3 regions of the Pseudomonas sp. 37 R 15 genome follow, and region 2 is predicted to be linked to each of the others. Evidence: predicted binding sites of a transcription regulator. Region 2 holds the regulator's gene; each other region holds the start of a gene.

Region 1 (3,206 bases), on a different contig from region 2:
CGGATCGGCATTCTCGTTGACCGTCAACGAGGCCGAGGTGTGCTGCAGCCACAGATGCAACAAACCCACGCGGCAGGCCTTCAATTCAGGCAAGCCGGCAAGCAACTCGTCGGTCACCAGGTGAAAGCCCCGGGGCTTGGCCCGCAGCGTAATCAGGGTCTGTTACCACATACAGTTCTCCGCCCATCGGCGCGCATTCTAGCGCGCTCTGGAAAAAAACAAAGTGCCGAATACGCCCACATGCCTGTAAGACATTTGCACCCTTGAAAGTGCCGTGTGGATCCCATCACAAAGTCGATGAAAAACCCATGCAACTTATAGTCAAAGACAAACGCCAGGCAAAAAAATGCCCGGCAAGCCGGGCATCTTTTTTTTGTGTATTTACAAGTTGTAACCGCGCTCGTTGTGTTGCGCCAGGTCGAGGCCGACCGCCTCTTCCTCTTCAGTGACACGCAGGCCCATGACCATGTCCAGTACCTTGAGAATGACGTAGGTGACAATCGCCGTATAGATCACAGTGAAGCCGACACCTTTGCACTGGATCCAGACCTGTGCAGCGACGTCAGTCACGGTGCCGAAGCCGCCCAGTGCCGGGGCTGCGAACACACCGGTGAGGATCGCACCGACGATACCGCCGATACCGTGTACGCCAAATGCGTCCAGGGAGTCATCGTAGCCCAGCTTGCGCTTGAGGCTGGTTGCGCAGAAGAAACAGATCACACCGGCGACCAGGCCGATCACCAGAGCCCCCATCGGCCCCACGGTGCCGGCAGCTGGCGTGATTGCGACCAGGCCGGCCACTACGCCCGAGGCGATACCCAGTGCGCTTGGCTTACCGTGGGTGATCCACTCGGCGAACATCCAGCCCAGCGCAGCGGCAGCAGTGGCGATCTGGGTGACCAGCATCGCCATACCGGCCGTGCCGTTGGCGGCAGCAGCGGAACCGGCGTTGAAGCCGAACCAGCCGATCCACAGCATGGCCGCGCCGATCAAGGTGTAACCCAGGTTGTGCGGTGCCATCGGGGTGGTCGGGAAGCCTTTGCGCTTGCCGAGCACGATGCACGCCACCAGGCCAGCCACACCAGCGTTGATGTGCACCACGGTGCCACCGGCGAAATCCAGCACACCCCAGTCCCACATCAGGCCGCCGTTGCCGCTCCAGACCATGTGCGCGATCGGCGCATAGACCAGGGTGAACCAGATGGCCATGAAGATCAGCATCGCGGAAAACTTCATGCGCTCGGCGAATGCACCGACGATCAGCGCCGGAGTGATGATGGCAAACGTCATCTGGAAGGTGATGAACACCGCTTCCGGGAACAGCGCCGCAGGCCCAGTGATGCTGGCCGGGGTGACACCCGCCAGGAATGCCTTGCCCATGCCGCCGAAGAAGGAGTTGAAGTTGACGACGCCCTGTTCCATACCGGTGGTATCGAACGCAATGCTGTAGCCGTAGACAACCCACAGGATGCTGATCAGGCCGGTAATGGCAAAGCACTGCATCATTACCGAAAGAATATTCTTGGAGCGGACCATGCCGCCGTAAAACAGTGCCAGGCCAGGAATGGTCATGAACAGCACCAGTGCAGTGGCGGTCAGCATCCAGGCAGTATCGCCGGAATTGAGGACTGGAGCCGCCACTTCGTCCGCCGCCATGGCAAGGCTTGGCATTACGATGGACAACAGGGCTCCGAGCCCTGCGAATTTACGCAGAGTCATAGTGTTTTTCTCCTGGGGCGTTGGGGTTTGGCGGCTTAGATTGCGTCGGTATCGGTTTCGCCGGTACGGATGCGGATAGCCTGTTCCAGATTGACCACGAAGATCTTGCCGTCACCGATCTTGCCGGTGTTGGCAGCCTTGGTTATCGCCTCGATAACCCGGTCAAGATCCTTGTCGTCAATGGCGACATCAATCTTCACCTTCGGCAGGAAATCGACCACGTATTCCGCACCGCGATACAGCTCGGTATGACCCTTCTGCCGACCGAAGCCCTTGACCTCAGTGACGGTAATGCCCTGCACGCCGATCTCGGACAGTGACTCGCGTACGTCGTCCAACTTGAACGGCTTGATGATGGCAGTGACTAGCTTCATGAAAACTCTCTCCCGAATTGGTGGACTTGCCCCAGGAAAACAAACCCGTCTCAAGTCTAAGCGCAGTGCCTGGCTTTGTAACGCATCGTCGCCTGCGTATTAGCGTGGCGACGCCAGCGAACCACTGGTGACGAAACCTGTACCCCTGATCCGTCGGCGCACTGCATTCGTCACAGCGACTGCATCAGTGCATGGGTCATGATCGTCTAAGCAGAAACCTTGCCAGCTCCGTAAAAATCACTGAAATCAGTCCGTTGTCCACTTATGCCCACCTGCGGGGCGTTACGGCAGCGGCGATGCGCATCAAAACAGTGCGTGGCCGCCCATCCCCATGCGCGAAAAGCGTGCGAGCCAGGCCATGAAAAGACTATAGACGCTGCGTGATACACTGCCGGCCAACTGTTTTCCGGAATATTTCCCATGCTCGCGCCCAAAGACTTCCTCGACGCCCTGAGCGGCCACGCCTCTCGCCTGTTCAGCGGCGACACCCCGCTGCCCCGCAACGAAATCGAAAGCCAGTTCAAGGCCCTGCTGCAAAGTGGCTTCAGCAAGCTTGATCTGGTCAGCCGTGAAGAATTCGACAGCCAGATGGTGGTGTTGGCCCGCACCCGTGCACGGCTGGAGAGCCTGGAAGCGAAGGTAGCGGAACTGGAAGCGCGGCTGACGCCCCCATCGGCTGAATAAAGCCGATGAGTGTGGGAGGCAAGCCCTGATGCCGCCCCCTGTAGGAGCGAGCTTGCTCGCGAAAAACTCATAGGCACCGCGTTCATTCAGGAAGCACGCGTTATCGTTGACGTTTTTCGCGAGCAAGCTCGCTCCTACAAAAAGCCTTAGCATCAGGGCTTGCCCCCTCCCTCACTTCGTTGCCTGGATACGTTCTGTAAAACCTCCCCGCCATCCTTGTTCCCACCTCGTCTACCCTTGAATAATCCGCAGGCAGCGGCCCCCCATTCAAGGATCGAGCATGTCCCTCGCCATCGTCCACAGCCGCGCCCAGGTCGGCGTCGAAGCCCCCGCCGTCACTGTCGAAGTGCACATGGCCAATGGGTTGCCGTCACTGACGCTGGTGGGCCTGCCGGAAACTGCAGTAAAGGAAAGCAAAGACCGCGTACG
Region 2 (3,206 bases):
TGCCCGTTTTGCTCATCCAGAACGACCTGATACAGCGCTTCGTTACTGCTGGCGCTGCGCAATTTATCGCGCACTTCCTTGCGGTCGAGCATGCTAGCAATCTGCCGGAGCAGTTCCAGGTGTGCATCGGTGGCTGCTTGTGGGACCAGCAGAACGAACAGCAGGTCGACCGGGGCGCCGTCGATGGCATCGAAATCGATAGGGTGATCCAGGTGCAGCAAAGCACTGACCGGTGTTTCGCAGCCTTTGAGGCGGCAGTGGGGGATGGCGATGCCGTTGCCAAAACCGGTCGAGCCGAGTTTTTCACGGGCGATCAACGCCTCGAAGACATCTTGCATTTCCAGTTCAGGCACTTGGCTGCTGATCAGGTTGGCAATTTGTTCGAGGGCTTTCTTCTTGCTGCCGCCCGGCACGTTCACGAGGGAACGGCCGGGGGTCAGGATAGTTTGAAGTTGGATCATGGGGGAGGGTTAACGACCTGTACCTTGCATCAGGTGCAGATTCTTTTCCTTATGCTTTTTGAGTTGGCGGTCAAGCTTGTCGGTGAGCAAGTCGATCGATGCATACATGTCTTCATGCTCGGCATTAGCAACCACTTCGCCACCGGGTATCTGCAGGGTCGCTTCGATTTTCTGCTGAAGCTTATCGACCTTCATGATGACCTGCACGTTGGTGATCTTGTCGAAATGTCCTTCAAGCTTCTTCAGCTTCTGTTCGACGTATTCGCGCATTGGAGGGGTGACTTCTACATGGTGTCCACTGATGTTGACTTGCATACAGCTTCTCCTTCGTTGCCAGTGCATAAAGCGGCGGGTAGGAATACCCGCCACTGGAACGCTGTGCCCCGCCCGTCACATCAAACGCTTACGCTCGCTGGAAGGCGCGATCCCAAGGGACTCGCGATACTTGGCGACGGTTCGACGGGCGACCTGAATGCCTTGTGCCTCCAGTAAACCAGCGATCTTGCTGTCACTCAACGGCTTTTTCTGATTTTCCGCGGCAACCAGTTTTTTGATGATCGCGCGGATCGCCGTGGACGAGCATTCGCCGCCTTCGGAGGTGCTTACGTGGCTGGAGAAAAAGTATTTCAGCTCATAAATACCCCGTGGGGTATGCATGAATTTTTGCGTGGTCACCCGCGAAATCGTCGATTCGTGCATGCCGACCGCCTCGGCGATGTCATGCAGTACCAGCGGTTTCATGGCTTCGTCACCATATTCCAGAAAGCCGCGCTGGTGCTCGACGATCTGGGTGGCGACTTTCATCAGGGTTTCGTTGCGGCTTTGCAGGCTCTTGATGAACCAGCGCGCTTCCTGCAACTGGTTGCGCATGAAGGTGTTGTCGGCGCTGGTATCGGCGCGGCGCACGAAACCGGCGTATTGCGGGTTTACCCGCAGGCGTGGCACCGACTCCTGGTTCAATTCCACCAGCCAGCGCTCGTTGTCCTTGCGCACGATCACATCAGGCACGACATACTCGGCTTCGCTGGACTCGATCTGCGAGCCCGGGCGAGGGTTGAGGCTCTGGACCAGTTCGATGACCTGGCGCAGTTCGTCTTCCTTGAGCTTCATGCGACGCATCAGCTGGCTGTAATCGCGGCTGCCCAGCAGGTCGATGTAATCGCTGACCAGGCGCTTGGCTTCAGCGAGCCAGGGTGTCTTGGCCGGCAGTTGGCGCAGTTGCAGCAACAGGCACTCGCTGAGCGTACGGGCGCCAATCCCGGCGGGCTCGAATTGCTGGATGCGGTGCAGGACGGCTTCGATCTCGTCCAGCTCGATATCCAGCTCCGGGTCGAACGCCTCAAGAATTTCTTCCAGCGTCTCGTCCAGGTAACCCTGGTTATTGATGCAATCGATCAGGGTGACGGCGATCAGTCGATCGGTGTCGGACATCGGCGCCAGGTTCAGTTGCCACAGCAGGTGACTCTGCAGGCTCTCGCCGACGGACGTACGGGTGGTGAAGTCCCATTCGTCATCATCATTGCTGGGCAGGCTGCTGGCGCTGGTCTGGTAGACGTCTTCCCAGGCGGTATCCACGGGAAGCTCGTTGGGAATGCGTTCGTTCCATTCGCCGTCCTCGAGGTTGTCCACCGTCGGGGCGGTTTCCTGATAGGACGGTTCCTGTACGTCGGGATTGGGCTTTTGCTCGATGTTGTCGGCCAAAGGGTCTGTGTTGTCGAAGTCGTCGCCTTCTTCCTGGCGTTCGAGCATCGGATTGGACTCCAGGGCCTCCTGGATTTCCTGTTGCAGGTCCAGGGTCGACAATTGGAGCAGGCGGATGGCCTGTTGCAGCTGCGGTGTCATCGTCAGCTGCTGGCCCATTCTCAGGACTAGCGATGGTTTCATGGCAGGGGCTTAACACCTTATTCGCCGGCGCAATGCGCCATCCACGACAGGGCGCGCGAGCGCCAAACATAAGCAAATTATATGCCTGAAATCAGGGCCTTTGCCTAGAGCGCGGTAACAATAAAAAAACCGAGGTTTTCATTGACTCGCTCGCACTCTCACCAATGGCCCGATATCACCGTGTCTACAGGCGGAACTCGTGACCCAGATAAACTTCTTTCACCAGTTCGTTGGCCAGGATCGTCGCGGAATCACCTTCGGCGATCAGTTGCCCATCGTTGACGATGTAAGCGGTTTCGCAGATATCCAGGGTTTCACGCACGTTGTGGTCGGTGATCAACACACCAATGCCCTTGGCCTTCAGGTGATGGATGATCTGCTTGATATCGCCCACCGAGATCGGATCGACACCGGCAAACGGTTCGTCCAACAGGATGAATTTCGGCGCGGTGGCCAGGGCGCGGGCGATCTCCACACGACGACGCTCACCACCGGACAGGCTCATGCCGAGGTTGTCGCGAATGTGGTTGATGTGGAATTCCTGCAGCAGGCTTTCCAGCTCCTTGCGGCGGCCGTCGCGGTCGAGTTCCTTGCGGGTCTCGAGGATCGCCATGATGTTGTCGGCTACCGACAGTTTGCGGAAGATCGACGCCTCCTGCGGAAGATAGCCGATACCTGCGCGCGCACGGCCGTGCATGGGCTGGTGGCTGACGTCCAGGTCGTCGATCAATACGCGTCCCTGGTCCGCCTGGACCAGCCCGACGATCATATAGAAGCAGGTGGTCTTGCCGGCGCCGTTGGGGCCGAGCAAGCCGACGATCTGGCCGCTGTCGATAGACAGGCTCACATCGCGTACCACCT
Region 3 (3,206 bases), on a different contig from region 2:
TCCATCACATCGCGGCCGGGTGACTCGGTATCGATCAGGATCACGTCGGGGCGCACTGTTTCGACGCGTGCGGGCAAGTCGATGGTCAGGCCGGATTCATCGATCACCTCAAAGCCGGCCTCGGTCAGCGCGGCCTTGAGCCGGCCGACTTTGCGCGGGGTGTCGTTGATCAAAAGGATTCGCAGCATGGTCGTGCTCCTAGCGCAGCGCTTGGCGGCTGATGTCATCCGCCATGGCGTGCAGGCGGAAGCTGCGGGCATAGCCGGCGGGGTCGGAGCCGTCCCAGATCCTGCCGTCGATCAACTGGCTGCTGCGCATGTCCTGGCCATTGGTGGCGACGCCGACGGCGCTCGCGGCTTGACGGTACACATCCAGTTGTTGCACCTGACGGGCAACGGCAAGATAGTCCGGGTCTTCGCGCAGCAGGCCCCAGCGACGAAACTGGGTCATGAACCACATACCGTCGCACAGGTAAGGCAGGTTGACCGCGCCATCGGCGAAGAACCGCAGCGCATGCGGGTCCTGCCACTGGTTGCCCAGGCCATCTTCGTAGTGGCCCAGCAGCCGTGGCTCGATACAGTCCAGGGGGGCGTCGAGGTACTCGCGGGCGCTGAGCAGTTGGGCGGTGGAACGACGGTTTTGCGTGCTCGCTTCGATAAAGCGACTGGCCTCGAGAATCGCCATCACCAATACGCGCGCCGTATTGGGATACTGGTCGACGAAAGCTTGGGTACAACCGAGGACTTTTTCCGGATGATTCGGCCAGATCGACTGGCTGGTCGCCAAGGTGAAGCCCTGGTTCTGCTTGACGGCGCTGGCGCACCAGGGTTCGCCGACACACAGGCCGTCGATGCGCCCCGCTTGCAGGTGCGCAACCATTTGCGGTGGGGGCACCACCACGCTGTCCACATCCCGCAGCGGGTGGATGCCTTGGCTCGCCAGCCAGTAATACAGCCACATGGCGTGGGTGCCTGTCGGAAAGGTCTGGGCGAAGGTGAGTTTTGTGCGGCTTTGGTGCACGTGGCGATCCAGCGCCTCAGGAGTGACCACGCCCTGCTGTTGCAGCCCACGGGACAGGTTGATGCTCTGTCCGTTCTGATTCAACCCCATCAGCACCGCCATCGGGCTCGGCGCAACGCCACCGATGCCCAGATGCACGGCGTAAATCAGGCCGTAGAGGCTATGGGCGGCGTCCAGCTCACCGCTGACCAGTTTGTCGCGCAGGTTGGCCCAGGACGATTGGCGCTTGAGGTTCAGTGTGAGGCCGTAGGGTTGCGCAAACCCCTGGGTGGCGGCGACCACCAGCGAGGCGCAATCAGTCAGGGCCATGAAACCCAGGTCCAGGCTGCTCTTTTCCGGGGCGTCACTGCCGTTTACCCAGGCCAGCGCCGGATTCACCGGGCTGCTGTCGACCGAATCGTTCATCAACACCTACCTTTTCTCTCAAAAAAAAACGTCGCGCCCTCGGATGGCTATACCGGCCATTAGAGGGAAACGACGCCTTTGTCCGTAGGCCCGTGCCGCCGCTGGCGCGCGCCCTGATAGAGAGTGCTTAGCAAGGCACATGCCACGGGGGCGGCCGTCAGCTTTCCATCATGATTGAACCTCGCCTGCCTTTCAGTATGGCCGCTCTTTTGCGTCCTACCTTCCCCAGGAAAAACCCACGGTGCATGCTGATGCCTCCATTACGACGAACCGCCACCGCCTCGGTCGCACGCTGCTGTGGGTGGCGCTGTTGCTGGTCAGTTGTGTGGTTCGGGGTGAGCCGTATCAGGCCAGGGATGAAAGCCTGGACAGTTTTTTCACTGCGCTGTCGGTGCCGCTGGGGATGCCTGTGGTGGTCAGTCGGGAAGCGGCGCACAGGCGTGTCAGCGGGACATTTGATTTTGACGCACCGCAACAGGTCCTTGAAGCGCTGGCCCGGCAGGAAGGTCTGATCTGGCACAGCGACGGGCAAGCGGTGCATCTCTACAACGCGAGCGAAGCCAGAACCTCTGCGGTGGCGCTGCGGTACATTTCGGTCAACCGGCTGCGCGGCATCATGCGCCGAACAGGCATGGATGAATCGCGCTATCCCTTGCGCGACAGCGGGGTGCGTACGTTCTACGTGTCCGGGCCGCCAAGCTATGTCAGCCAGGTGCTGCGGCTGGCGCAATTGACGGACCGGCAACGCAGTGAGCTGCGTGTGGGGGCGCACGCCTTTGGTGTGGTGCAGGTGTTCAATACCCACGTCGAGGATCGGCAGCATGGGAGCGGCGCAAACAAAGTCACGGTGCCGGGCATGGCATCCGTCATTCAAGGCCTGCTGGCCAGTGAGCAGAAGGGCCCGCTGGCGGACAAGAACCTGACGTTGATCGCCTATCCGGACACCAACAGCCTCCTGATCAAGGGCAAACCTGCTCAGGTCAGCCTGATCGAAAAACTGGTGGATGAATTGGATGTGCCCAAGCAAGTCAACGAAATCTCGTCATGGCGTATGGACGCGGGTCGTGACGAATCGAAGCCCCCGGCCGGGCCGCCGCCATTGACGGCCGCGCAATATGAACGTGTGCAACGTGCGTTCGTCAGGTCGGGCCGCGAGCTTTCTCCCTGAATAAAGGCGTTAGTCCATGTACCTGGAAATACTGCTGCAGGAGCAACTGATCAGCCGCAAGCGACTGGCTGCGTTTGCGCCGGGGAAAGTCTTGCCTCTGGCGCCCGAGGTCATCCACTGCGTGGAGGTACGGGTCAATGGGCAACTGATGGCGGTGGGTGAGTTGGTGCAGTTGGAGGATCGGTTGGGGGTTGAGCTGCATGAGGTGTATCAGGAGTGGCTACCGTATTCCGGTTGAGTCGTGAATTGTCTTACAGCAAAACGCTGAAAGACGCTGATTGAATCGGGTTTTTCCTAACGTGATACGCGAGGCAGGTTTTTATAGTCATGGCATCGGGCAAGTGGGCCCTTACAGGAAGAATGGATTGAATGTCAGCAGTCGAACGTGCAGGTGCCTTATGGCAGTCGTGATTGAAGAATCGACAACGTCCCTCGTTTTCGCTGATTGGACCTTGCATGACGATGGTCGGCTGACAGGCAGGCAAACCGATATTCAACTGCCGCCCAAAGAGGGCAGCGTGCTGCGCTTGTTGCTGGTTTCCGGCGGTTCGTTGATGACCAAGGACCGCCTGTTGGCGCTCGCCTGGCCCAGGGGCGAGGTGGCCGATGAGTC

What was found. Region 2 encodes sigma-54, which starts transcription at its own class of promoters, with help from an activator protein. Its sites were predicted from a motif close to ANTGGCATNNANNTTGCTNT; they were not measured.
Region 1: a site for sigma-54 is predicted at 2,301-2,320, ahead of glnK (P-II family nitrogen regulator). Genes of this name have one in related genera too.
Region 3: a site for sigma-54 is predicted at 1,553-1,572, ahead of BFQ04_RS04845 (CmpA/NrtA family ABC transporter substrate-binding protein). Genes of this name have one in related genera too.

What each region holds. Positions count from the first base shown of each region.
Region 1 covers NZ_CVTV01000061.1:2,627-5,832, forward strand. Annotated here, with positions in the region: gene BFQ04_RS25765 (secondary thiamine-phosphate synthase enzyme YjbQ) at 1-156, opposite strand, end outside; gene BFQ04_RS25770 (ammonium transporter) at 382-1,719, opposite strand; gene glnK (P-II family nitrogen regulator) at 1,755-2,093, opposite strand; gene BFQ04_RS25780 (accessory factor UbiK family protein) at 2,514-2,777, shown strand; gene BFQ04_RS25785 (YifB family Mg chelatase-like AAA ATPase) at 3,058-3,206, shown strand, end outside.
Region 2 covers NZ_CVTV01000049.1:80,422-83,627, forward strand. Annotated here, with positions in the region: gene ptsN (PTS IIA-like nitrogen regulatory protein PtsN) at 1-461, opposite strand, end outside; gene hpf (ribosome hibernation-promoting factor, HPF/YfiA family) at 471-776, opposite strand; gene BFQ04_RS15780 (RNA polymerase factor sigma-54) at 852-2,345, opposite strand; gene lptB (LPS export ABC transporter ATP-binding protein) at 2,530-3,206, opposite strand, start outside.
Region 3 covers NZ_CVTV01000018.1:216,990-220,195, reverse strand. Annotated here, with positions in the region: gene BFQ04_RS04850 (ANTAR domain-containing response regulator) at 1-188, opposite strand, end outside; gene BFQ04_RS04845 (CmpA/NrtA family ABC transporter substrate-binding protein) at 199-1,425, opposite strand; partial or broken gene BFQ04_RS04840 (secretin N-terminal domain-containing protein) at 1,685-2,503, shown strand; gene BFQ04_RS04835 (FliM/FliN family flagellar motor switch protein) at 2,610-2,831, shown strand; gene BFQ04_RS04830 (winged helix-turn-helix domain-containing protein) at 2,992-3,206, shown strand, end outside.